3 regions of the Arthrobacter sp. TJ-270 genome follow, and region 1 is predicted to be linked to each of the others. Evidence: riboswitches for the same ligand, from Rfam matches in the RefSeq annotation. Region 1 holds a riboswitch; each other region holds the start of a gene.
What was found. Region 1 has a riboswitch for thiamine pyrophosphate ahead of AC4D2M_RS03795 (ECF transporter S component). Riboswitches for the same ligand answer to the same signal wherever they lie in the genome.
Positions count from the first base shown of each region.

Region 1 (3,271 bases):
GCCGGTTTCGCCGTGCGCTTTGTGTACGAGCTGGTGCTGGCCAGCTTCCAGGTGTTCTGGCTGGCCCTCACCCATGGCCCGCGGCTGAAGAACGCTGTGGTTGCGGTACGCCTGCGCAGCCCATCCGACCTCCTGGTCACGGCCACCGGACACGCCATCTCATTGATTCCGGGGTCTCTCGTGATCGAAGTGGACCGCTCCACTTCCACCCTCTACCTGCACTGCCTGAATGTCGCCGGCCCCGATGACGCAGAAAAGGTGCGCCGGAATGTCCGGCGCACCGAGGAGTGGCTGATCCGTGTGATGGGAACCAGGGAGGACCTGGCACTGCTGCTCACCGCCGCCCCTCATCACCTCGAGGAAAGGGGACGCCCATGACCGTCATGCTCGGCGTCATCGCTGCGGTTCTCGGCGTCTCGGCCGTTTGCGCCATCTACCGGGCGGCTCGCGGACCGACGATTCTGGACCGTGTCATTGCCGTAGACGTACTGCTGGCCATCGTCGGCGGGGCGTTGGCCGCGGACATGGTGTTCAACGGCCACACCAACACTCTGGTAATCCTGGTGGCCACCTCCCTCATCGGGTTCATCGCCTCGGTGGCAGTTGCCCGATTCGTCATCGAAAGGAAGTGAGCCGCCGATGGATGCTGCCCTGGATATCCTTACCGCGGTCCTGCTCCTTGGCGGGGCGCTCATGTCGCTGGCGGCCGCCGTCGGGCTTATGCGGTTTCCGGACCTGCTGAGCCGCATGCATGCGGCAACAAAGCCGCAGGTTCTTGGGCTGCTGTTGTTTCTGCTGGCAATTGCAGTGGAGCAGCGCTCGTGGGCGGTTGTGCCCGTACTGATTGTCTGCTGGGTTTTCCAGCTGCTTACGGCGCCGGTGTCAGCACACATGGTGGGGCGCGCGGGCTACCGCACCAGGCACCTGCGCAAGGATCTGCTCAGCATGGATGAGCTGGACGAGGTCGTGGAACACGCGGCCACCCGACGCCGTGAGGCGGGCGACCGCGCGTCCGACGACTGACGCTTACGTGATGTGGCGTGTGTTCTCGTAGCGGCGGATGGCGCGCTGCGTGGTGCGGTTGGTGAGCACGCGGATGGTGGTGCTGACCGTACCGGATATCACGGCGAACACGAGCGCTGACCGCAGGCTGTTCTCCAGACCTTCAGTGTCTTTCGGCGGTTCGTTTCCGGTCACCCGCTTCCAGATGAAGTCCACCACCTGCGTGCCTACGAGGCCCGCCACAAGGCCCAGTCCAACACCCATCAGTTTGAAGATCGTATTCATGGTGCCTCCTTCAGTCGGCTTAGCTTTGGTCCCAGCCTAGCGTTATCGGGACCATCGATGGACGACCACGACGCCGGTACCACGGCCGGCGGGTGTACAGTTGGTATCGCTCAAAACAACGACAGGGGAGCGCAGCCACGCATGTGGTGGGCGCTGAGAGTGCGGACCACCGCAGACCCTCGAACCTGATCCGGTTAGTACCGGCGAAGGGAGTCGAGTTCTCAGGGCGACCGGCGCCCTGCCGGAAGGCCTTCCCCTCCTGTACCCAGGAGGATCAACAATCATGACTGCAACACAGAGTCCTACACCGTCCACATCCCGCCGCCGCTACGAATGGCGCGTCGTCGACATTGTGGTCGCCTCAGTCATCTCCGTGGCCGTAGGCGTCATCTTCTTTGCCTGGTCGGCCGGTTACAGCGGTATTGCCGCCGTGACCGCTGCGTACCCGCCGCTGGCCGGACTGTACTCCGGCGGTTGGCTCATCGCCGGTGTGCTCGGCGGGCTCATCATCCGCAAGCCCGGTGCCGCGATCTACTGCGAGGTACTGGCAGCGGCCGTGTCGGCGCTGATCGGCACGCAGTTCGGTATGGCCGTACTCCTCTCCGGTCTGGTGCAGGGCATCGGCGCTGAGCTGGTGTTCGCATTGTTCCTCTACCGGCGCTGGAACATCGGTGTGGCCATCCTCGCGGGCCTCAGCGCAGGTCTTGCCCTCGCGGTGAGCGAGAACATCATGTACAACGTCGAGTGGGCCATGGAATACAAGCTGATGTACGGAGTCTTCGCTGCCGTTTCGGGTGTGGTGCTCGCCGGTGTGCTGCCGTGGCTCGCCACCCGTGGGCTCGCGAAGACCGGTGCGCTGTCATCCTTCGCCGCGGGCCGCACGGCTGACGTTTAGCATGAGCACGACGGGGGTGTCCGCCCCGGCCTCGATCACGGCGCAGGGGTGGGGGTGGCGCCACCCCGGCCGGGTGCGCTGGGCGGTCCGGGATATCGACCTGACCATCGAGGCGGGCCAGCGCGTGCTGCTCCTCGGTGCGTCCGGCGCGGGGAAGTCCACGCTGCTGCATGGACTGGCAGGGGTTGTGGGTGACCAGGACGAGGGCGAGCAGGCCGGTGAACTCACGGTCGACGGCGTCAGCCCGGCTGCTGCACGCGGCCGTTCCGGCCTGGTCCTCCAGGATCCGGACACCCAGCTGGTGCTGGCCCGGGTGGGTGACGAGGTAGCGTTCGGTGCCGAGAACCTGGCCGTTCCCCGCGCCGAGATCTGGCCGCGCGTGCATCGGGCCCTCGACGACGTCGGCCTCGACGTTGCGTTGAATCATCCCACCACGGCGCTCTCCGGCGGCCAGAAGCAGCGGCTGGCCCTGGCGGCGGTCCTCGCGATGCAGCCGGGGCTGCTGCTCCTCGACGAGCCGACCGCCAACCTTGACCCCGCAGGGGCGATCGAGGTGAGGGACGCCGTCGTCCGCGTGCTCGACCGGACTTCAGCCACACTCGTGGTGGTGGAGCACCGGGTCGAGGTATGGGCCGATGTGGTGGACCGCGTGGTGGTGCTCGACTCCGACGGCGGCATCCTCGCCGACGGTGAACCGGACGCAGTGCTCCGGCACGGGTCAACGCGTTCGCGGCTCATCGAAGCCGGCGTCTGGGTGCCGGGCTACCGGCCGGAAACGCCCGCCGTCGAAACCTCGGCCGGACCGGACCTGCTGCAGGCGGCCGGGCTGGCCGTCGCGCGGTCAAAGCGTGGACGGGCAGTGCTCGACGACGTCGACCTCACCCTCCGGACGGGAGAGGCGGTCAGCGTGCTCGGCCCGAACGGAGCCGGAAAGTCAACGCTCGCGCTCACCATCGCCGGACTGCTCAGGCCGCGCGGCGGAGCACTCACTGCCCTTGAACCGCTCGCCCGCGGAGCTGGGACCAAGCCGTCGGAGTGGAAATCCGCCGAACTGGTGAGCCGGATCGGTACGGTTTTTCAGGAGCCCGA
Region 1 covers NZ_JBZCNB010000001.1:801,118-804,388, reverse strand. The annotation lists gene AC4D2M_RS03815 (Na+/H+ antiporter subunit E) at 1-378, shown strand, start outside; gene AC4D2M_RS03810 (MrpF/PhaF family protein) at 375-632, shown strand; gene mnhG (monovalent cation/H(+) antiporter subunit G) at 640-1,023, shown strand; gene AC4D2M_RS03800 (DUF4235 domain-containing protein) at 1,027-1,287, opposite strand; TPP riboswitch at 1,401-1,516, shown strand; gene AC4D2M_RS03795 (ECF transporter S component) at 1,571-2,182, shown strand; gene AC4D2M_RS03790 (ABC transporter ATP-binding protein) at 2,184-3,271, shown strand, end outside.

Region 2 (3,271 bases), on a different contig from region 1:
AGGTCAATTGGGACGCAGCAGGCCTGGACGGCCAGCCGCGGCGCATCGAACTTGCGCTGAAGTCGGGCGACTCGGTGCTGGTACAGGTCACCAAGGACCCGGTGGGCCACAAGGGCGCACGCCTGACCAGCCAGATCTCACTGCCCGGGCGCTACCTGGTGTACGTGCCGGGCGGTTCGATGACCGGCATCTCCCGGAAGCTTCCCGACGTCGAACGCAACCGGCTCAAGCGGATCCTCAAGGACCGCCTGCCCGAGAACGCCGGGGTCATCGTGCGCACGGCGGCCGAGGGTGCCAGCGAAGAGGAACTGACCCACGACATCAACCGCCTTCGCTCGCAGTGGGAAACGATCGAGGGCAAGGCGAAGTCGACCAAGACCCTCGCTCCGGAACTCCTCTACGGAGAGCCGGACCTCACCATCAAGGTGGTCAGGGACGTCTTCAACGAGGACTTCTCCAAGCTGATCGTTTCCGGCGAGGAGGCATGGGACACCATCGAGGCGTACGTCATGTACGTTGCTCCCGACCTCGTGGGCAGGCTTGAGAAGTGGACCAAGGACGAGGACATCTTCGCTGCACGGCGCATCGATGAACAGATCCACAAGGCGTTGGACCGCAAGGTGTTCCTGCCTTCGGGCGGCTCACTGGTGATCGACCGGACCGAAGCCATGACCGTGGTAGACGTGAACACGGGCAAATTCACCGGCAGCGGCGGCAACCTTGAGGAAACCGTCACCAAGAACAACCTCGAAGCAGCCGAGGAAGTTGTCCGGCAGCTTCGGTTGCGGGACATCGGCGGCATCATTGTCATCGACTTCATCGACATGGTGCTCGAAGCGAACCGCGACCTCGTGTTGCGGCGGCTCGTGGAGTGCCTGGGACGTGACCGCACCAAGCACCAGGTCGCCGAGGTCACCTCGCTCGGCCTTGTCCAGATGACGCGTAAGCGCATGGGAACCGGCTTGCTTGAGGTGTTCGGCGAGAATTGCGAGCACTGTGGCGGTCGCGGCGTCGTCACCCACGAGGAGCCGGTGGAGCACCGCAGGCACGTCGTTTCGCCGGAGAACCACCAGCAGCACCTGCGGCAGGAGAAGATGTCCCGCAGCGAGCGCAAGCGGCGGGCGAAGAGCCAGCCGGTGGAGGAACACGTTCCCGCGCCGGAACAGAAGCCCGACGACGCTGAACGCCAGGCCCGCGCTGAAGCTGCCCGGGCAGCCCTCGCGAATATTGCCGCCGCTACCCACGCCGCGCATGAGCACGATCACGAGCTCGAGAACCACCCGATGGGTGAAGCGCTGGCGCCCGGCGCGGTGTTGACGATTAACGGCGAGCAGGTGGTCCTGCCGCGCGCGGAAAACGCACCCGTTTCGATTCGACCGGAGCCGCGGCTGACTCTGGAAAGCCTGACGGAGGCCTTCGACCGCTTCCCGGCCGGCGATGAGACTGAGCCCGCCGCTCCGGCCCCGGAGGAGCCTGTGAAGGTCGACGGCGTGCCCGTCGATCCCGTAAGGGAAGCTACCTCCGGTCCGGACGCGGCGAAGCAGAACGTCGCCGCAGCGGACGGTGCGGCGCCCTCGTCCGGGCGTCGTGCCCGGCGGCACCGTGCTGCCAGCAGCGCGCAGGGCTCGGCCGCGAACGCCACGATCGAAAGAGCCGCCGGTGAGGCCAGCGCGCCGTCAACCGGAACGCAGTACGTTGCGCGGGCCGGGAAGCCTGCACCGAAGACACAGCAGTCGGAAGAGCCGATGATCCTCGGAGTCGGAGTCCCCGCCTCAGAGCTCTAGGTCTTCCTCTAATGCGCAGAACACGCCGTTCCCCCCACCAGGGAGCGGCGTGTTTCGTTATGCCTGTGGTCTTCCATGACCCGCGCCCGCACCGCAGGGTAGGCTGGGACGTAGTGACACGCGGTGCCCGGTCCGGGCTGAGATGAAACGCGTTGAACCTGATCTAGAGATGGCCGCCGGACAGGCGGCCTTTGGCCTAGCGGAGGGATGTCGCGGATGAGTATTCGCACGCTCGTGGAACCTGTAGAACACAACGAACCATTGTCGGCGGTAGCTCGGGTGCGGATCATTCCGCGCGTGCTGAGCATAGCCGGTACTGACCCCACCGGAGGCGCCGGCATTCAGGCGGACCTGAAAAGCATTGGCGCGCAGGGCGGGTACGGCATGGCCGTTGTTACCTCACTCGTCGCCCAGAACACCCGGGGAGTGCGCAGCGTGCACACCCCGCCGCCGGCCTTCCTGGAAGAGCAGCTGACCGCTGTCAGCGACGATGTTGCCATCGACGCGGTGAAGATCGGCATGCTCGGTGACGTGGAGACCATCCGGACGGTTCGCCGGTGGCTGCCGCGGGCGTCCGGCGCCGTCGTCGTCCTCGACCCGGTCATGGTGGCAACGAGCGGGGACCGGCTTCTGGCTCCGGATGCCGAAGACGAGCTGCGCGCCCTGGTGCCGCTGGCGGACCTCGTGACTCCCAACCTGCCCGAGCTCGCAGTCCTGCTGAACGAGCCGGTTGCCGCGAGCTGGGAAGCTGCCCTGGAGCAGGGTAAACGCCTCGCAGCGTCCGCAGGCACCTCGGTGCTGGTCAAGGGAGGTCACCTCGAGAGCGGGGCGGGGGATGAGTCTGGCGACTCGGCGTGCCCCGATGCGCTCGTTGGCCCGTCCGCCGACGGCAGCACCGTCACTGTGGTGGGCGGCACCCGCATCAACACGCGGAACACGCACGGCACCGGCTGCTCGCTGTCCGCGGCACTGGCTACAGTCCAGGTGCAAACCCGGGACTGGCACCAGTCACTGCTCATCGTGAAGAGATGGCTTCGGGGCGCGCTCGAACGCGCGGATGAACTCAACGTAGGGGAGGGCAACGGGCCGATCCACCACTTCCACGAGTTCGTGCCGGCCCGGACTTCGAACACTCCGGGGACCGCGCAGGACACGCGCCCCTTCAGTGAGCAGGTGTGGGAGCTCACTTCCCGCCATCGTTCAGCAATCGACACGCTGGGCTTCGTGAGTGCTCTCGGGGACGGGACCCTGCCCGACGATCAATTCGCCTACTACCTGGCACAGGATGCTCTTTACCTGAGGGATTACTCCCGCGTGCTCTCCAGGGCCAGCTCCCTTGCACCCACCGAAGCTGAACAGCTCTTCTGGGCAGGCTCCGCGCTGAACTGCCTTGAGGTGGAGTCCGAACTCCATCGGACGTGGCTCTCCGGGCGGGAATTGCCGACGAAGCAGGGTCCGGTGACCAAAGCGTACGTGGACCACCTTTT
Region 2 covers NZ_JBZCNB010000007.1:45,650-48,920, reverse strand. The annotation lists gene AC4D2M_RS13230 (Rne/Rng family ribonuclease) at 1-1,784, shown strand, start outside; TPP riboswitch at 1,894-2,009, shown strand; gene AC4D2M_RS13225 (bifunctional hydroxymethylpyrimidine kinase/phosphomethylpyrimidine kinase) at 2,001-3,271, shown strand, end outside.
Region 2: it holds a riboswitch for thiamine pyrophosphate, as region 1 does, so the genes downstream of both, AC4D2M_RS13225 (bifunctional hydroxymethylpyrimidine kinase/phosphomethylpyrimidine kinase) here and AC4D2M_RS03795 (ECF transporter S component) in region 1, are expected to answer to the same signal.

Region 3 (3,271 bases), on a different contig from region 1:
ACCGACGACGCCGGACGCTTCTTTGTGCACGAGCAGCTCGCCCTCGGCGTCGGTACCAATGTGTATGGCCTTGGCGAGCGCTTCGGGGCGTTCGTGAAGAACGGCCAGTCGGTGGATGTGTGGAATGAGGACGGTGGAACTTCGAGCGACCTCGCCTACAAGAACGTGCCGTTCTTCCTGACCAACTCCGGGTACGGGGTGTTCGTGAACCACCCGGAGCGCGTCTCGTTCGAAATCGGGTCCGAGGTCGTCTCACGGGCGCAGTTCAGCGTTGAGGGCCAGAAACTCCAGTACTTCGTTATTTACGGGCCCTCCCCGAAGGAGATTCTGCGCCGGTACACCGAGCTGACCGGCAGGCCCGCACGTATCCCCGCGTGGTCCTACGGTTTGTGGCTTTCCACCTCGTTCACCACGGACTATGACGAGAAGACCGTGATGTCCTTCATAGACGGGATGGCCGAGCGGAACCTGCCGCTCTCCGTCTTCCATTTCGACTGCCACTGGATGCGGGCGTTCCACTGGAGCGACTTCGTCTGGGACCCGGCCACCTTCCCCGATCCGGAGGGCATGCTGCGGCGGCTGCACGAACGCGGCCTGAAAGTCTGCGTGTGGATCAATCCGTACATTGCGCAGCGTTCCCACCTGTTCCGGGAGGGGCAGGAGCTCGGCTACCTGGTGCGCAGGGCTGACGGGTCGGTGTGGCAGTGGGATCTCTGGCAGGCCGGCATGGCCCTGGTGGACTTCACCAATCCCGATGCAATCCTCTGGTACCAGGACAAGCTGCGGGTGCTGCTCGGGCAGGGAGTTGACTCCTTCAAGACCGACTTCGGCGAGCGCATCCCCACCGACGTCGTCTGGCATGACGGCTCGGATCCGCAGCGGATGCACAACTACTACACGCAGCTGTACAACGAAGCGGTGTTCGAGCTCCTCGAGAAGGAGCTGGGTGTCGGCGAAGCGGTCCTGTTTGCCAGGTCCGCGACCACGGGCGGACAGAAACTTCCCGTGCACTGGGGCGGGGACTGTGAATCCACGTTCGCCGCAATGTCCGAATCCCTGCGCGGCGGGTTGTCCCTCGCGTCCTCGGGCTTCGCGTTCTGGAGCCATGACATCGGCGGATTCGAGGGCACCCCGCAGCCGGAGATCTTCAAGCGATGGATAGCGTTCGGGCTGCTGTCCTCGCACTCGCGCCTGCACGGATCCAACTCCTACCGGGTGCCCTGGCTGGTCGATGAAGAGTCGGTGGACGTGCTGCGCCATTTCACGGAACTGAAGATGCGCCTGATGCCCTACCTGGCCGGTGCCGCGGAAGAGGCGTACTCATCGGGCACACCGCTGATGCGCCCGATGTTCCTTGAATTCCCGGACGATCCCGGATGCGCCCACCTGGACCGGCAGTACATGCTCGGAAGCAACCTCCTCGTTGCCCCGGTGCTGGAGGCCGACGGCGAACACTCCTTCTACCTCCCCGAGGGAACGTGGACTCACCTCGAAACCGGCGAAACTTTGGAGGGCCCGCGGTGGCACAGCCGGTTCTTCCCGGTTCTGGAGGCTCCGGTATTCGTTCGCCCGGGAACGGTGCTGCCGATGGGCACGGTCTCAACCCGGCCGGATTACAACTGGGCAACCGACGTCGAGTTCAGGGCGTTCGCAGTTGGGGAGGGGCATCGGAGCACTGTTCAGGTGCCTTCCCCCGACGGTTCCTTGACCTCCTACGAGGTGGCCGTTACGCAGGGCGAGGTGAGCGCCGTCGTCGTGGGTTCGTAAGGGAAAGGAGAATCCTCTCTTTCCGCAGGTCGGGTGCTAGGGTCTACAGCATCCACACGGGTGCCCCATTGCAGGGGCTGAGATCGGGCTGATGCAGCCTGCGACCGTCGAACCTGTCCGGGTAATTCCGGCGAAGGAAGTAGGAACCTTGAGTTATTCACATTCGATCGCCTATGTCCGCGACACGGAACACGATCTCGCTGTTCCAGTCACCGAGATAAGCCTCTCCCCCTCCCCCGACGGGACTGCGAACCCGCCTCTGCGCGTGTACCGCACGGCAGGCCCGGGCAGCGACCCGGTCCGCGGCCTGCCTCCGCTGCGGCGGCACTGGATCCAGGGCCGCGGTGACGCACAGCCCTACCGCGGCAGGGAGAGAAACCTGCACGACGACGGCAGGTCCGCAGTGCGTCGCGGCCGCGCCTCCCAGGAGTGGCAGGGTGAGCAATCGGTACCGCTGCGCTCCCGTGAAGGCCGGACGGTGACCCAGATGCACTACGCACGGAACGGCGTCATCACGGAGGAGATGCGGTTCGTCGCGCTGCGGGAGAACTGCGACGTCGAACTGGTCCGTAGCGAGCTTGCCGCCGGGCGGGCCATCATCCCGAACAACATCAACCATCCCGAGTCCGAGCCCATGATCATCGGCAAGGCGTTCCTCGTGAAGATCAACGCCAACATCGGCAACTCCGCGGTGACCAGCTCCATTGCGGAGGAGGTCAGCAAGATGCAGTGGGCCACCCGGTGGGGAGCGGACACCGTCATGGACCTGTCCACCGGCGACGAAATCCACACCACCCGGGAATGGATCATCCGTAACTCCCCCGTGCCGATCGGCACAGTTCCGATCTACCAGGCACTTGAAAAAGTCAACGGCGAGGCCAATGAGCTGACCTGGGAGATCTTCCGCGACACCGTCATCGAGCAGTGCGAGCAGGGTGTGGACTACATGACCATCCACGCCGGCGTCCTGCTGCGCTACGTCCCGCTTACGGCGGAGCGGGTCACCGGCATTGTGTCCCGCGGCGGCTCCATCATGGCCGGCTGGTGCCTTGCCCATCACCGCGAGAACTTCCTGTACACCCACTTCGACGAGCTGTGCGAGATCTTCGCCCGCTATGACGTCGCGTTCTCGCTCGGGGACGGGCTGCGCCCCGGTTCCATCGCCGACGCGAATGACGCCGCCCAGTTCGCCGAGCTGGACACGCTCGCGGAACTGACGGAGCGTGCCTGGAAGTACGACGTCCAGGTGATGGTCGAAGGCCCAGGCCACATCCCTTTCCAGCTGGTACGGGAGAACGTGGAACGACAGCAGGAACTATGCCACGGCGCCCCGTTCTACACGCTGGGCCCGCTGGTCACCGACGTCGCACCCGGCTACGACCACATCACTTCAGCCATCGGGGCCACCGAGATCGCCCGCTACGGCACGGCGATGCTCTGCTATGTCACCCCGAAGGAACACCTCGGCCTGCCCAACAGAGACGATGTGAAGACCGGCGTGATC
Region 3 covers NZ_JBZCNB010000005.1:20,670-23,940, reverse strand. The annotation lists gene yicI (alpha-xylosidase) at 1-1,767, shown strand, start outside; TPP riboswitch at 1,814-1,923, shown strand; gene thiC (phosphomethylpyrimidine synthase ThiC) at 1,916-3,271, shown strand, end outside.
Region 3: it holds a riboswitch for thiamine pyrophosphate, as region 1 does, so the genes downstream of both, thiC (phosphomethylpyrimidine synthase ThiC) here and AC4D2M_RS03795 (ECF transporter S component) in region 1, are expected to answer to the same signal.